DNA from 2 places in the Mesorhizobium sp. P2_E10 genome. Region 1 is predicted to be linked to the other one. Evidence: riboswitches for the same ligand, from Rfam matches in the RefSeq annotation. Region 1 holds a riboswitch; the other holds the start of a gene.
What was found. A riboswitch is a leader RNA that binds a small molecule or an ion and turns the genes downstream of it on or off. The one in region 1 is predicted to bind cobalamin.

Region 1 (7,857 bases):
CCGAATTCGCGCACTGCGAGCAGATCGCCTTCCGCTACCAGCTTGAACCCCTCCTTAAGAAGGTCGGCCGACGACAGACCATCGTCGGATCCAGCAAGGGACGCTTCAGCGGAAGCGGCAAGGCAAACCGCCGCTAGAAACGCTTTGGATGGCCGGGCAGCTCCCATCATCACCGATCCACCTCACCAAAAACGATGTCGAGGGAACCGAGAACGGCGGTGACGTCGGCCAGCATGTGGCCGCGGCACAGAAAGTCCATGGCTTGCAAATGCGCGAAACCGGGCGCGCGCAACTTGCAGCGATAGGGCTTGTTGGAGCCGTCGGAGACCAGGTAAACGCCGAATTCGCCTTTCGGCGCCTCGACGGCTGCATAGACCTCGCCCGCCGGCACCCGGTAGCCCTCGGTGTAGAGCTTGAAGTGATGGATCAGCGCTTCCATCGAGCGCTTCATCGCCTGGCGCTTCGGCGGCACCACCTTGCCGTCGAGGTTCGACACCGGGCCGGTGAGTTCCCTGCCGAGCAAAAGGTCGACGCACTGGCGCATAATCTTCGCCGACTGGCGCATCTCTTCCATGCGCACGAGATAGCGGTCGTAGCAGTCGCCGTTCTTGCCGATCGGGATGTCGAAATCCATTTCCGAGTAGCATTCATAGGGCTGCGACTTGCGCAGATCCCAGGCAGCCCCAGAGCCGCGCACCATGACGCCGGAAAAACCCCAGGCCCAGGCGTCGGCCAACGACACCGTGCCGATATCGACATTGCGCTGCTTGAAGATGCGGTTGCCGGTCAGCAGCGCGTCGAGATCGTCGAGCGACTTCAGGAACGGGTCGATCCACTTGCCGATGTCCTCGACAAGCTTCTGCGGCAGGTCCTGGTGCACGCCGCCGGGACGGAAGTAGGCGGCATGCATGCGCGAACCCGAGGCGCGCTCATAAAACACCATCAGCTTTTCGCGTTCGACGAAGCCCCATAGCGGCGGCGTCAGCGCGCCGATGTCCAGCGCCTGCGTCGTCACATTGAGGATGTGCGACATGATGCGGCCGATTTCGCAGTAGAGCACGCGGATCAGCTGGCCGCGCTTCGGCACGTCGATGCCGAGCAGCCGCTCGGTGGCCAGCGCAAAGGCATGCTCCTGGTTCATCGGCGCGCAATAGTCGAGCCGGTCGAGATAGGGCACGGCCTGCAAATAGGTCTTGTGTTCGATCAGCTTTTCGGTGCCGCGATGCAACAGCCCGATATGCGGATCGACGCGATCGACGACTTCGCCGTCCAACTCAAGAACCAACCGCAAAACACCATGCGCCGCAGGGTGTTGAGGTCCAAAGTTGATGTTAAAATTGCGGACGGAGGTTTCAGCCATGCTGGCGTCTCAATTCGTCTTGGCTTTTTCATCGCCCGGCAGGACGTAGTCCGTCCCTTCCCATGGCGAGAGAAAATCGAAATTACGGAATTCCTGCTTCAATTCCACCGGCTCGTAGATGACGCGCTTGGCCTCGTCGTCGTAGCGCACCTCGACGAAACCGGTCAGCGGGAAATCCTTGCGCAGCGGATGGCCTTCGAAACCGTAGTCGGTCAGGATCCGGCGCAAATCGGGATGGCCGGAGAACAACACGCCATAGAGATCGTAGGTCTCGCGCTCGAACCAGTCGGCGCCTGGGAACACGCCGGTGAGCGACGGCACCAAGGTTTCCTCGTCGGCCTGAACTTTCAAGCGGATGCGCACATTCTGCTTCGGCGACAGCAAATGATAGACGACATCGAAGCGCTTGGCCCGCGACGGATAGTCGGCGCCGCAGACATCGATGATCGAGATGAACTGGCAGCGCGCATCGTCGCGCAGGAAGGTCACCACCTCGATCAGATTGCCCGGCTCGACAGCAACGGTGAGTTCGCCATAGGCAAACACCGCTTCGCCGATCCGGCCGGCCAGCTTTTCACTCAGATAGATCGAGAGTTCGCTCAGGGATGCACTCATTGGGCCTACCGTTCGATTGTGCCGGTGCGGCGGATTTTCTTCTGCAGCAGAAGAATGCCGTAAAGCAGCGCTTCCGCGCTTGGCGGGCAGCCGGGCACATAGATGTCGACCGGCACGACGCGGTCGCAGCCGCGCACCACCGAATAGGAATAGTGATAGTAGCCGCCGCCATTGGCGCAGGAGCCCATCGAGATGACGTAGCGCGGCTCCGGCATCTGGTCGTAGACCTTGCGCAGCGCCGGCGCCATCTTGTTGGTCAGCGTGCCGGCCACGATCATGATGTCTGACTGGCGCGGCGACGCACGAGGCGCAACCCCGAACCGCTCCGAGTCGTAGCGCGGCATCGAGGTGTGGATCATCTCGACCGCGCAGCAGGCGAGACCGAAGGTCATGAACATCAGCGAACCGCTGCGCGCCCAGGTGATCAGCGCCTCGGTCGAAGTGACGAGAAAGCCCTTGTCGGCCAACTCGTTGTTGATTTCGAGGAAGAACGGATCGTCAGACCCCACCGGCCGGCCGGTGTTGGGATCGATCAGGCCCTTGGGCTTCGGCGCGACGAGCGTGCCGGAACTGTCGCTCAATCCCATTCCAGCGCTCCTTTTTTCCATTCATAGGCAAAGCCGATGGTCAGCACCGCCAGAAACACCATCATAGACCAGAAACCGAGCATGCCGATTTTCGAGAAGGAGACCGCCCACGGAAACAGGAAGGCCACTTCCAGATCGAAGATGATGAACAGGATCGACACCAGGTAGAAGCGGATGTCGAACTTCATGCGGGCATCGTCGAACGAGTTGAAGCCGCACTCATAGGCGGAAAGCTTTTCCGGGTCGGGGCTGCGGTAGGCCACCAGGAACGGCGCCACAAGCAGCGCCAGGCCGACGACCAGAGCCACGCCGATGAACAGGACGATGGGCAGGTACGAACTCAAAAGTGCGGTCATGCAGCAGCTTCCCGTTGGCGGCCAATCCACTCTGATTACAGCAACGAACCTCAATGCGGAAGCGTGACAGTTTAACCGCTGAACCGTTTTAAGTGCCTATGCTGCAACGCGGCGAGGGTTAGCGCAGCGCTTTCGGCGAAGCAAGTCAAACCTTGTTCAAAAGACGGTGCTGGATGGCACTTCGAGAGAAACTGGTCCGTTCCGCTCCTGTTTGATTTCCTTCACTTTTTACTCCACTTTTCTCTCCTGACATGGATCCCGCCAAAACCCTGCTAGCATGACCCGGAATCACCGGCTCCATTTGCTCGAAAATCATCAGAGTCTCGTCTCCCATGAAGGAAAAGATCTCGCTTGCCATGGCTCGCCGCATCGCGCTTGCGGCCCAGGGTTTCAATGATACCCGCCCCACCGGCACGCCTGACCGCCGGCACTTCGCCCGCGTGCTTTCCCGCACCGGGCTGCTGCAGATCGATTCCGTCAGCGCCGTGGTGCGCGCTCACTATATGCCGCTCTATTCGCGCCTTGGCCCCTACCCGCTCGCTTTGCTCGACAACGCCGCCGTGACGCGCAAGCGCACGGTCTTCGAATATTGGGCCCACGAAGCCTCCTTCCTGCCGGTCGAAACATACCCGCTGATGCGCTGGCGCATGCAGCGGGCCGAGCGCGGCGACGAGATGTATCTGGGCCTGGCAAAATGGGGCCGCGAACACGCGGCCTATATCGAAGAGATCTATCGAGAGGTCGTGTCGCGCGGCCCGATCGCCGCCTCCGCCCTCGAAGGCCAGAAAGGCTCGGGCGGCTGGTGGGGCTGGAGCCACGCCAAGCATGCCTTCGAATGGCTGTTCTGGGCCGGCCGCATCACCACGGCGCACCGCCGCGGCTTCGAACGCTTCTACGACCTGCCGGAGCGCGTCCTGCCGCAGGCGATCCTCGATCTGCCGGTGCCCGCCCCGGAGGACGCGCATCGCGAATTGCTGCGCATTTCCGCCCGCGCCCACGGCATCGCAACAGCAAGCGACCTGCGCGACTACTTCCGCCTTTCGCCCGCCGATATGAGGGGGCGCCTCGAGGAACTGGTCGAGACCGGCGAACTTTTGCCTATGCGCGTCGAGGGCTGGGACAAGCCGGCCTATATGCACAAAGACGCCCGTTTGCCGCGCCGGATTGAGGCTCGGGCCTTGCTGGCACCCTTCGATCCGGTCGTCTTCGAGCGGACGCGCACCGAAAACCTGTTCAACTTCCGCTACCGCATCGAGATCTACACGCCGGCCGACAAACGGCAGTACGGCTACTACGTCCTGCCCTTCCTGCTGGGAGACCGCATCGTCGCCCGCGTCGACCTCAAGGCCGACCGTCCCGCCAGCGTGCTGCGCGTCCACGCCGCCTACGCCGAGCCCGGCGCGCCGCCTGAGACTGCCGCAGAACTGTTCGAGGAATTGAAACTGATGCAGGGCTGGCTCGGTCTCGAGCGTATGGAAGTGACACCCGCCGGCGACCTCGGGCAGCCGCTCGCCGACATCGCCGCGTCGTAGACGTGCGTTGACACGCCTGCATACACAAGCCTAAATCCGGTCCAGACGGTCTCTTCTCTTCAAAGGGAGGAGCCAAGAGGGAATGCGGTGCGGGATTTCGATCTCAAATCCGCGGCTGTCCCCGCAACTGTAAGCGAAGAGCCTGGGCCGAAAACCACTGGGTAACACCGGGAAGGCGGCACCCAAGGCGATGACCCGCGAGCCAGGAGACCTGCCGTCTAGGACATAAAGTATCCGATCGCCTGGCGGGTCTTCCGGGCAAGGAGCCTGATTTGGAACGCGACAGCAGTTTTTCGGCTGAAACAGCGGATATTTTGTCCGACGACAGCGATGCCTTGGCCGGCGTCACCGTCATCGTGTGCGCCTCGTGCCGCGACGAGACCGGCTCCGACGCCCACCCCCGCGCCGGCGAACTGCTTGCCGACGACACGCGCCGCGCCGCATCGGAAGACAACATCCGCATCCGCACCGTCGAGTGCCTCGGCAATTGCAAGCGAAGGCTGAGCGCCGCGATCCTGCGTGACGGCTGCTGGAGCTATGTCTTCGGCGACCTAACCTTGACCAGCGGCGCCGATCTCGTCACCGGCGCCAAACTCTTCGCCACCTCGACCGACGGCCTCATTCCCTGGCGCGGACGCCCCGATAGCCTGAAGCGCGGCCTCGTTGCCCGCATCCCTCCCCTCGACATGCTGAAGGACTGATCATGACCGCCAACCTCTCCCGCGTTCCCTGCACCGTCGTCACCGGCTTCCTCGGCGCCGGCAAGACGACGCTGGTCCGCCATCTCCTGGAAAACGCCGGCGGCAAGCGCATTGCCATCATCGTCAACGAGTTTGGCGACATCGGCATCGATGGCGAAATCCTCAAAGGCTGCGGCATCGACACCTGCCCGGAGGAAAACATCGTCGAACTGGCCAATGGCTGCATCTGCTGCACCGTCGCCGACGATTTCGTACCGGCGCTCGACCAGATCCTCGCACTAACGCCGCGCGTCGACCACATCCTGATCGAAACCTCGGGCCTGGCGCTGCCCAAGCCGCTGGTCCAGGCTTTCCAGTGGCCGAGCGTGAAAAGCCGAGTGACGGTCGACGGCGTCATCGCCGTAGTCGACGGGCCGGCGCTGGCCGAGGGCCGTGTCGCCAACGACATGGACGCCCTGCAGGCGCAACGCGCGCAAGACGAGACGCTGGACCATGACGACCCGGTCGAGGAAGTGTTCGAGGACCAGATCGCCTGCGCTGACCTGATCATTCTGTCGAAGAGCGACCTGATGGACGCCGCCGGCTCGGCTCGCGCCAACGCCATCATCAACGAACATTCCGCCCGCGCCGTGAAAATCGTGCCGACGTCGCATGGCAAGGTCGATCCCTCGGTGCTGCTCGGCCTCGGTCTCGCCGTCGAGGACGACATCGAGAACCGCAAGTCCCACCATGACGGCGCCTTCGACCACGAACATGACGACTTCGACACCTTCATCGTCGACATTGCCTCGATCGCCAATCCGGACGAGCTGGCAAAACGCGTCGCCACTGCCGCCGAGCAAGAAAACGTGTTGCGCGTCAAAGGCTTCGTCGATGTCGGCGGCAAGCCGATGCGGCTTTTGCTGCAGGCCGTCGGCCCGCGCGTCAATCACTATTACGACCGCGCCTGGACCGCCGAAGACGATCGCCGCTCGCGCCTTGTCGTCATCGGCCTGAAGGGGCTGAACCGCCCGGCGATCGAGCGTATACTCGCCGGCTGATCTCAGGCACGAGCCGCGATGCACATCCTCACCACCACATCCGCCTCGCTCGACGATCTCGCCGAGCCGGTCGACCTGCGGCAGACGCCGGCGGATATCGTGGCGCTGTCCTTCACCGACAGCGATCTGGCCGGGCTGGCGGCGGCGTGGAAAGCAGATGCTGAACGCCTGCCGTCGATGCGGCTCGCAGCCCTTCGCGACCTGCGCCATCCGATGTCCGTCGACCTCTGGATCGACAGCGTCGCCCAGCACGCCAAAATCATCCTTGTTCGTATCCTCGGCGGTTACGACTGGTGGCGCTATGGCTGCGACCAGCTTGCCGCGACCGCCCGCGCACGCGGCATCAAACTGGCGCTGTTGCCCGGCGAAAGCCACGACGAAGATCTCAGGCTGATCGAAGCCTCGACGCTGCCGCGCGAGGAACTCGACGGCCTGCTCGACTATTTCCGCGAAGGCGGCCCGGCAAATATGACCGCTCTGGTGCAGCGGCTGGCGCGGCTGGCTGGGTCGGAAGCAGAAATTGTCGAGCCGGTCGCAGTTCCGAAGGCTGGCTACTATGAGCCCGAACGCGGCGTCGTCCCCCTCCCCCTTGAGGGCAGGGTCCGGCCGCAGGCCGGGGGTGGGGTCGCCCGTGACGCACGCCGACCTAAAGAAACGCCACATCCAGTCGTACCGACCCCACCTGGCCCTGCGGGCCACCCTCCCCTCGAGGGGGAGGGAAAGGTCGTGCCTGTCCTCTTCTACCGTTCGATGCTGCTGGCCGCCGATGTCGCGCCCATCGACGCGCTTGTTGAAGCACTTCGCCAGCGCGGCATCACCCCGGTCCCCATCTTCGTCTCCAGCCTCAAGGACCCGACGTCACTCGCCTTCGTCGAGACCGCGCTCGCAACGCTCAAGCCTGCCGCCATCATCAGCGCCACCGCCTTCGCCTCCGGCGCCGAGCCCGGCGTCGAAACCCTGTTCGACCGCGCCGGCGTGCCTGTCTTCCAGGTCATCGTCGCAACCACCCGCCGCGACACCTGGCAAAACAACCAGCGTGGCCTCGCGCCTGCCGATCTCGCCATGCATGTCGTGCTGCCCGAACTCGACGGCCGTATCCTCGCCGGCGCCATCTCCTTCAAGGGCGAGAGCGAGACCGACCCGGCACTGGCCTTCCGCGCCTTGGCCAACCGACCAGAGCCCGACCGCGTAGCGCAGGTAGCAAACCGCATCGAAGCTTTTGTTCGCCTGCAGCAAGCGCCACGCGCGACGCGCAAGCTCGCCATCCTGATCCCCGACTATCCCAGCGCACCCGGCCGCACCGGCTATGCCGTCGGCCTCGACGTGCCGTCCAGCGTGCTCGCCATGCTGCACGACCTGAGGCAACAGGGCTACGCCGTTGAAGGGATTCCGCAAACGCCGCGCGAGTTGCTGCAGATGCTGGAGCGGAGTGGCGACGGGCTGGGGCTGGATGAGTATCGTACCTTTTCGACGGAGCTGCCCACAGCGGCAATTGCAGCGGTAGATGCGGCGTGGGGCGCTCCTTCACCCTCCCCCTTGTGGGGAGGGTCGGTTCGCGACATTCGCGAAGCGGATGGCGCGAAACGGGGTGGGGGTAGCGGCGCACCACCCCCACCCGGCCCTGCGGGCCACCCTCCCCACAAGGGGGAGGGTAAGAGCGCTTTCC
Region 2 (7,857 bases), on a different contig from region 1:
GGGTCGTTCGACTTTGGCCGATGCTGCGCAGGGGAGGAACCCATGGCGGCTCAGATTTTCTCGGCCATATTCGTCATCATCGTCGGCGTCGGCGGCTGCGTCGCCTATTTCTGGGGCGCCAACAAGCTGGTGGACATCATATTCCCGTCACGCGGCGTTGCCGGTGCGGCTGCCATCGACAATCTGCGCCGGCAAGGACTGGTCCGGCCATGGCTGTTTGTCGGCCCAGCCATGATCATCCTGACCATCTATCTGATCTACCCGGTGGTCGAGACGCTGCGATTGTCGTTCCTCGATCGCGGCGGCATTCATTTCGTCGGCCTGGCCAATTATCAATGGGCGTTCGGCGACCGCGAGTTCCGCAACTCGATCCTCAACAACATCATCTGGCTGGCGGTCGTGCCCGCCGCCTGCACCTTCCTCGGGCTGATCATCGCCGTGCTCACCGACAAGATCTGGTGGGGCACGATCGCCAAGAGCCTGATCTTCCTGCCGCTGGCCATCTCCTTCGTCGGCGCCAGCGTCATCTGGAAATTCATCTACGAATATCGCGGCGACGGCCAGACACAGATCGGCCTGCTCAACGCCATCATCCAGTATTTCGGCGGCCAGCCGCAGGTGTGGATATCGCTGCCCTTCTGGAACAATTTCTTCCTGATGATCATCCTGATCTGGATCCAGACCGGCTTTGCCATGGTCATCTTGTCCTCGGCCTTGCGGGGCATCCCGGAAGAGACGCTGGAGGCCGCGGTCATCGATGGCGCCAACCCGTTCCAGATCTTCTGGAAGATCATGGTGCCGCAGATCTGGGGCACCATCGCCGTGGTCTGGACCACCATCACCATCCTGGTGCTGAAGGTCTTCGACATCGTGCTGACCATGACCAACGGCCAATGGAACAGCCAGGTGCTGGCCAATCTGATGTTCGACTGGATGTTCCGCGGCGGCGGCGATTTCGGCCGCGGCGCCACCATCGCCATCATCATCATGATCGCGGTCATCCCAATCATGGTCTGGAACATCCGCCAGGCGAACAAAGAGACGGGAGGGCATTGAAATGGCCGTCGCAACCGGAAAGTCCTTTGCCAGCCGCTTCGGCGTCCACATCGCGGTTCTGATCTTCGTCGCGATCTGGACCGTGCCAACGCTCGGCATCCTGGTCTCCTCGCTGCGCGACAAGGACCAGATCATCGCCTCGGGTTGGTGGAATTCGTTCTCCAGCTCCAGCCAGACGGAAGCCGGCCGGCTGCCAGCCGCCTCGACGCAGGTCGAGAAGGACGGCAAGTTCGTCCTCCAGGGCAATATCTTCGGCGAAGGTGCCGCCCGCAACATCAGCGCCTTCGGCGTCAAGTCGGCCGCGCCGACGCAATATCCGGCCGGCACGACAGCCGATCTCGGCGACGGCGTGACCTTGCTGCTCAACGCCGACGGCACTTTCGTTATGTCCTCGCCGAAAGCTTTTGAGGGCGACCGCGGCCAGCGCGTCTATTACGCCTCGTCGGCGCCGCCAAAATTCACCACCGACAACTACAAGACCGTGCTGTTTTCGGAAGGCATCGGCCGCTCGTTCATGAACTCGCTGACGGTGACCATTCCGGCCACCGTCATCCCGATCCTGATTGCGGCGTTCGCTGCCTATGCGCTGGCCTGGATGCGCTTTCCCGGCCGGGCCCTGCTGATTGCGGTGATCATCGGCCTGCTGGTCGTGCCGCTGCAGATGTCGCTGATCCCGCTGTTGAAGCTCTACAACGGCGTCGGCTCCTTCTTCGGCATGCCGTCGAAAACCTATCTCGGCATCTGGCTGGCGCACACCGGCTTCGGCCTGCCCTTCGCGATCTACCTGCTTAGAAGCTATATTGCCGGCCTGCCGCGCGAAATCATGGAATCGGCGCGCATCGACGGCGCCAGCGACTTCGAGATTTTCGTCAAGATCGTCTTGCCGCTGTCGTTCCCGGTGCTGGCCTCCTTCGCCATCTTCCAGTTCCTCTGGGTATGGAACGATCTGTTGGTCGCGATGGTTTTCCTGGGTACCGAGGCGGACCAGATCGTGCTGACCGCCAAGCTCAATGCGTTGCTCGGCTCACGCGGTGGTGATTGGGAAATCCTGACGACATCGGCTTTCGTGACCATCATCGTGCCGCTGATCGTGTTCTTCTCGCTGCAGCGCTATTTCGTCCGCGGGCTGCTTGCAGGCTCGGTGAAAGGAGGCTGAGACCATGCAATCCGCTTTCAAGGCGACCTCGAAGCCCGATCTCGCCGTCGATCGCGACTGGTGGCGTGGCGCGGTGATCTACCAGATCTATCCGCGCAGCTATCAGGACTCGAACGGCGACGGCATCGGCGACCTCAAGGGCATTATAGGCAGGCTGCCCTACATTGCCTCGCTGGGCGTCGATGCCATCTGGATCTCGCCCTTCTTCAAGTCGCCGATGAAGGATTTCGGCTACGATGTGTCAGACTATTGCGACGTCGATCCGATGTTCGGCACGCTGGCCGACTTCGACGCCCTGACCGCCGAGGCGCACAGGCTCGGCCTCAAGGTGATGATCGACGAGGTGCTGTCGCATACCGCCGACAATCATCCGTGGTTCAAGGAAAGCCGCTCAAGCCGCACCAATGCCAAGGCCGACTGGTATGTCTGGGCCGACGCCAGGCCCGACGGCACGCCACCCAACAACTGGCTGTCGATTTTCGGCGGCTCGGCCTGGCAGTGGGACACCAGTCGCCAGCAATATTATCTGCATAATTTCCTGGCCGAGCAGCCCGATCTCAACTTCCACAGCCGTGCCGTCCAGGACGCGCTGCTCGAGGTCACCCGCTTCTGGCTGGAGCGCGGCGTCGACGGCTTCCGCCTCGACACCATCAACTTCTACTTCCACAGCCAGGGGCTGGAAAACAATCCGCCGCTGCCGCCGGAAGAGCGCAACGACCAGACCGCTCCTGCGGTCAACCCCTACAACTACCAGGACCATCTCTACGACAAGAGCCGGCCGGAAAACCTCGCTTTCCTCGAACGCTTCCGCGCGCTTCTCGACGAATATCCGGCAACCGCCGCGGTCGGCGAGGTCGGCGATTCGCAGCGCGGCCTGGAAGTTGTGGCGGCCTACACCGCGGGCGGGAAGCGCGTGCACATGTGCTATTCGTTCGATTTCCTGGCGCCCGAAAAGATCAGCGCAGCAAAGGTGCGCTCGGTGCTGGAATCCTTCGGCAAGGTCGCCAGCGATGGCTGGTCGTGTTGGGCTTTCTCCAATCATGACGTGATGCGCCCGGCGTCGCGCTGGGCCGCCGGCGAGGCCGACGAGACCGCCTATCTCAAGGTCATCTCGGCGCTGCTGATGTCGCTGCGCGGCTCGGTCTGCCTCTATCAGGGCGAAGAGCTCGGGCTCGGCGAAGCCGAGCTGCAATTCGAGGATTTGCAGGACCCCTACGGCATCCGCTTCTGGCCTGAATTCAAGGGCCGCGATGGCTGCCGCACACCGATGGTGTGGGATGCCACGGCCAAGAATGCCGGCTTCTCCTCGGCAAAACCCTGGTTGCCGGTGCCGGGAAAACACCTTTCGCAAGCGGTCAACGTGCAGCAGGGCGACGACAGCTCGCTGCTCGAGCACTACCGGCGCTTTCTGGCTTTCCGCCGTCTGCATCCGGCGCTGGCCAAGGGCGATATCGAGTTCATCGAAAGCGAGGGCGATACGGTCGCCTTCACACGTCGCGAAGGCAACGAGCAGATCGTCTGCGTCTTCAATCTCGGCGCCGGGCTGGCCAACATCGATCTCGGCGGCCGCGCGCTGCAGCCATTACCGGGGCACGGGTTTTCAGGACAGACTGGCGCCGGCTCTATCCGTCTTGGCGGCTACGGCGCCTGGTTCGGGCGTATCGACTGAATTTGCTAGAAGAATTCACTGGGAGGAAATCATGGCCGATGTCACGCTAAGACAAGTGAAAAAATCATATGGCAATCTGCACATTCTGCACGGCATCGATCTCGACATAAAGTCGGGCGAGTTCATCGTCTTCGTCGGCCCTTCGGGTTGCGGCAAGTCGACCTTGCTGCGGTCCATCGCCGGATTGGAGGAGATCACCTCCGGCGAGCTCAAGATCGCCGGCGAGGTGGTCAACGACGTGCCGCCGTCGAAGCGGGGCATCGCCATGGTGTTCCAGTCCTACGCGCTCTACCCGCATATGACCGTCTACGACAACATGGCGTTCTCGATGAAGATCGGCAAAGAGAACAAGGCCGAGATCGACCGGCGCGTGCGCCAGGCGGCGGAAATCCTGCAGCTGACCAAATATCTCGACCGCTTGCCCAAGGCGATGTCGGGCGGCCAGCGCCAGCGCGTCGCCATCGGCCGCGCCATCGTGCGCAATCCAAAAGTGTTCCTGTTCGACGAGCCGCTGTCCAACCTTGATGCGGCTCTGCGCGTCGCCACCCGCATCGAGATCGCCAAGCTCAAGGAATCGATGCCCAACACGACGATGATCTACGTCACCCACGACCAGGTCGAGGCGATGACGCTGGCCGACCGCATCGTGGTGCTCAAGGAAGGTCATATCGAGCAGGTCGGCACGCCAATGGACCTCTACAAGAAACCGGGCAATCTGTTCGTTGCCCAGTTCATCGGCTCGCCGGCCATGAACATCTTGCCGGCGACGATCGAAACAACCGGCAATTCGACTGTCGTCAGCCATGTCGGCGGCCGCAAGGCGACGGTGCCAATCACCACGCCGGCTTCAGCGAAAGGCGCCGCGGTAAGCTTCGGCGTGCGACCGGAGGATCTGGTGGTCTCCACCGGCGCCGATTATCTTTTCGAGGGCAAGGTGGACTATGTCGAACAACTCGGCGAGGTTCAGCTCATCTATGTCGACATCGGCCGCGCCGACCTGCCGCTGGTGACCAAGCTGCCCGGCAATGTCGAGGTCAAGCGCGGGGCGACGCTGCGGCTGAGCGCGGATGGCGGTGACCTGCATATCTTCGACGCCGACGGACATTCCTTCGCACTGCACAAGCCGGAAGCAAAGGCGGCTTGAGGCCGACCGGTCCGTATCAACAAAAAAGAGCGGCGGGCCTGGCCCGCCGCTCTTTTTTCTGGAGACCGACTTCGGCTGTTAGTTGTTGCCGAAGAGGTTCCGGTCGCTGCCCTGAGGGGCCGACTTCTGGGCGTCACCCGACGAGTTCAGCAGCTTGTAGACCGGCGAGCCGGTGTTGCGCACCGAAGACGTCTGCGTCTTATCGACGTTGACGGTCGCCTGCTTGTTGATGTCGGTCCCGCCAACGCTGTCGTTGTGGGCATAGGCGCTGCCGGCGGCAATCATGATGGCGGCGGCGGCAAGAACAATCTTCTTCATCTTAAGTCTCCTGAGTTTTTGGTTTCCAGAAAGCGGCAAAGCGCTTTGCCGGATCGGCTTAGTTGTTGCCGAAGAGGTTACGGTCGCTGCCCTGAACGGCGGGCTGCTTGTCAGCCGGAGCCGACTTCTGGATGGAAGCCGTGTACGAGCTGTCGACAGCCGGGGCGGCCTGGTTGTCGCCGAAGTGGTCGCTGCCAGTGGCGAAGGCGCTGCCGGTGATGGCCAAAACGGCCGCGGCGGTGAGAACAATCTTTTTCATTTTAAGTACTCCTGAATGTCTGAATTCCACCAAGGCGGCGGGGCAAACCCGCCGTCCGTTGGGAATCGGCTGTTAGTTGTTGCCGAAAAGGTTACGGTCGCTGCCCTGAACGACGGGCTGCTTGTCAGCCGGAGCCGACTTCTGAATGGAAGCCGTGTACGAGCTGTCGACCGAGGCGGCAGGCTGGTTCGCACCATTGGAACCAAAGTGGTCGCTACCAGCGAAGGCGCTGCCGGTGATGGCCAGAACGGCGACGGCAGTGAGAACAATCTTTTTCATTTTTAGTACTCCAGTATTTTAGTTCATCAGTCCGTCTAGCGGCGTGTCTTGGAAGGAAATTCGCGTCGTTCGGACAGCCCCGATGTGGGTGAGGCCAGCGCCTGTTTCCAATCACGAAGTTGTTCCGCGTGGACCATGGCTCTGCACCTTGAAATTGTACCAGAGCCTCCTACACTTTCTATTTTAGTTAATAGTTTCAATTCGTTATGCTGTGCCACCGGTGAGCCAGCTGACGAATTGGCAAACCAGCGTTCACAGCGTCCTGCACGCTCTGTCAACAGAAACGAACCGTTCGGTTCGATTTTAGAAACTACTAATAGTCACTTCGAAACTGTTAACTGTTTTTAGCCCCGCCGCAGGTCGAATCCGACGCGCGAAGCGGGCGGGTCGCGGCCAGTGAAAAGGCTGGGTTCGCGTCACAAATCCTGGTCGGTGCATTTCGCCTATGGTGTCGCGCCGCATGGATGCGATGTCGCTTTCATGCCGATGGCGCGGCCGCTGTCGTGATTAGATGATGGCATCTCAGGTGCCGCTTCGTGACGATGAAGCGGAGAATTGGGAAGCCGGTCAAAACCCGGCGCTGCCCCCGCAACGGTGGTGGAGTTCAAGTCGCAACGGGAGACCACTGGGCCACAAGCCTGGGAAGGTGTCGCGACCGTCCGCAAGGACACTCCAGAGCCCGGAAACCAGCCCGAGATAGCTAGACTCGACTGATCGCGGTGGGCGGTCAAGAGGTGGATGGTGCATGCCGGCCTTGTCGCCGGATTGCGACCGGTCTTTCCTCCATCACCACCAAGTTCAGTCCTTTGAAGATGAGGACAGGACATGGATGCGCGCAACGACATGCTGAGGCTCTTGCACAGCCGCAGGGACGGCTACTCGCTCGAGCAGCCCTTCTATACCGATCCCGACTACTTCAAGCTCGACATGGAGCTGATCTGGTATCGCGACTGGCTGTTCATCGGTCATGATTGCGAATTGCCGAAGCCGGGCAGCTACATCACCGCCCAGGTCGGCGACTATCCGGTGGTGCTGGTCCGCGACCAGCAAGGCAAGATCAACGCGTTTCACAATTCCTGCCGTCATCGCGGCAGCCGCGTCTGCAACGCAGAGAAAGGCACTGCGGCCAAGCTCGTCTGCCCCTATCACCAGTGGACCTACGAACTGGACGGCAGGCTCCTGTTCGCACGGCAGATGGCCGATGGTTTCGACAAGAGCCAGTTCAGCCTGAAGCCGGTGGCCTGCGAGAGCGTCGGCGGCTACATCTTCATCTGCCTGGCCAGGGAGCCGGCGGACTTCGCGCCGATGCGCGCCATGATCGAACCCTATCTGTTGCCGCACCGGCTGCGCGAGGCAAAGGTCGCCTTCGAATCGACCATCGTCGAAAAGGGCAACTGGAAGCTGGTCTGGGAGAACAACCGCGAGTGCTATCACTGCGCCGGTAACCATCCGGAACTGTGCAAGACTTTCCCGGAAGCGCCGACCGTGACCGGTGTGCAGGGTGCCGACAGCGACCCTGAAATGCTGGCGCACTGGGCGAAGTGCGAGGCAACGGGCCTGCCGAGCAAGTTCCGCATCGATCCCACCGGACAGTTTCGCGCCACCCGCGCGCCGCTGCTGCGCGATGCCGTCAGCTATACGATGAACGGCAAGCGCGCGGTGAAGAAGAACCTTTCCGACAGCGTTTCGGCCGACCGCATCGGCACCTTGATGCACTACCACTACCCGACGACCTGGAACCACATCCTCATCGACCACGCCGTTACCTTCCGCGTGCTGCCGATCAGCGCCACGGAGACGGCGGTGACGACGAAATGGCTGGTCCACAAGGATGCGGTGGAAGGCGTCGACTACGACCTCGCCGAGCTCACCCATGTCTGGACCGAGACCAACGACCAGGACCGCCGCATCGTCGAAGAGAACGCCTTCGGCATCCTGTCGCCGGCCTATGAGCCCGGCCCCTATTCGGAGTTGCA

Region 2: it holds a riboswitch for cobalamin, as region 1 does, so the genes downstream of both, AC1D0N_RS02200 (aromatic ring-hydroxylating oxygenase subunit alpha) here and AC1D0N_RS14360 (DUF1636 family protein) in region 1, are expected to answer to the same signal.

What each region holds. Positions count from the first base shown of each region.
Region 1 is NZ_JBFUEK010000004.1:495,347-503,203, reverse strand. Features, by position in the region: gene AC1D0N_RS14385 (NADH-quinone oxidoreductase subunit D) at 170-1,360, opposite strand; gene AC1D0N_RS14380 (NADH-quinone oxidoreductase subunit C) at 1,370-1,975, opposite strand; gene AC1D0N_RS14375 (NuoB/complex I 20 kDa subunit family protein) at 1,981-2,562, opposite strand; gene AC1D0N_RS14370 (NADH-quinone oxidoreductase subunit A) at 2,553-2,918, opposite strand; gene AC1D0N_RS14365 (winged helix-turn-helix domain-containing protein) at 3,251-4,450, shown strand; cobalamin riboswitch at 4,480-4,683, shown strand; gene AC1D0N_RS14360 (DUF1636 family protein) at 4,723-5,151, shown strand; gene cobW (cobalamin biosynthesis protein CobW) at 5,154-6,191, shown strand; gene cobN (cobaltochelatase subunit CobN) at 6,210-7,857, shown strand, end outside.
Region 2 is NZ_JBFUEK010000001.1:435,233-443,089, reverse strand. Features, by position in the region: gene AC1D0N_RS02235 (carbohydrate ABC transporter permease) at 43-1,056, shown strand; gene AC1D0N_RS02230 (carbohydrate ABC transporter permease) at 1,058-2,212, shown strand; gene bglA (beta-galactosidase BglA) at 2,217-3,881, shown strand; gene AC1D0N_RS02220 (ABC transporter ATP-binding protein) at 3,913-5,025, shown strand; gene AC1D0N_RS02215 (DUF680 domain-containing protein) at 5,104-5,343, opposite strand; gene AC1D0N_RS02210 (DUF680 domain-containing protein) at 5,402-5,602, opposite strand; gene AC1D0N_RS02205 (DUF680 domain-containing protein) at 5,675-5,881, opposite strand; cobalamin riboswitch at 6,389-6,590, shown strand; gene AC1D0N_RS02200 (aromatic ring-hydroxylating oxygenase subunit alpha) at 6,707-7,857, shown strand, end outside.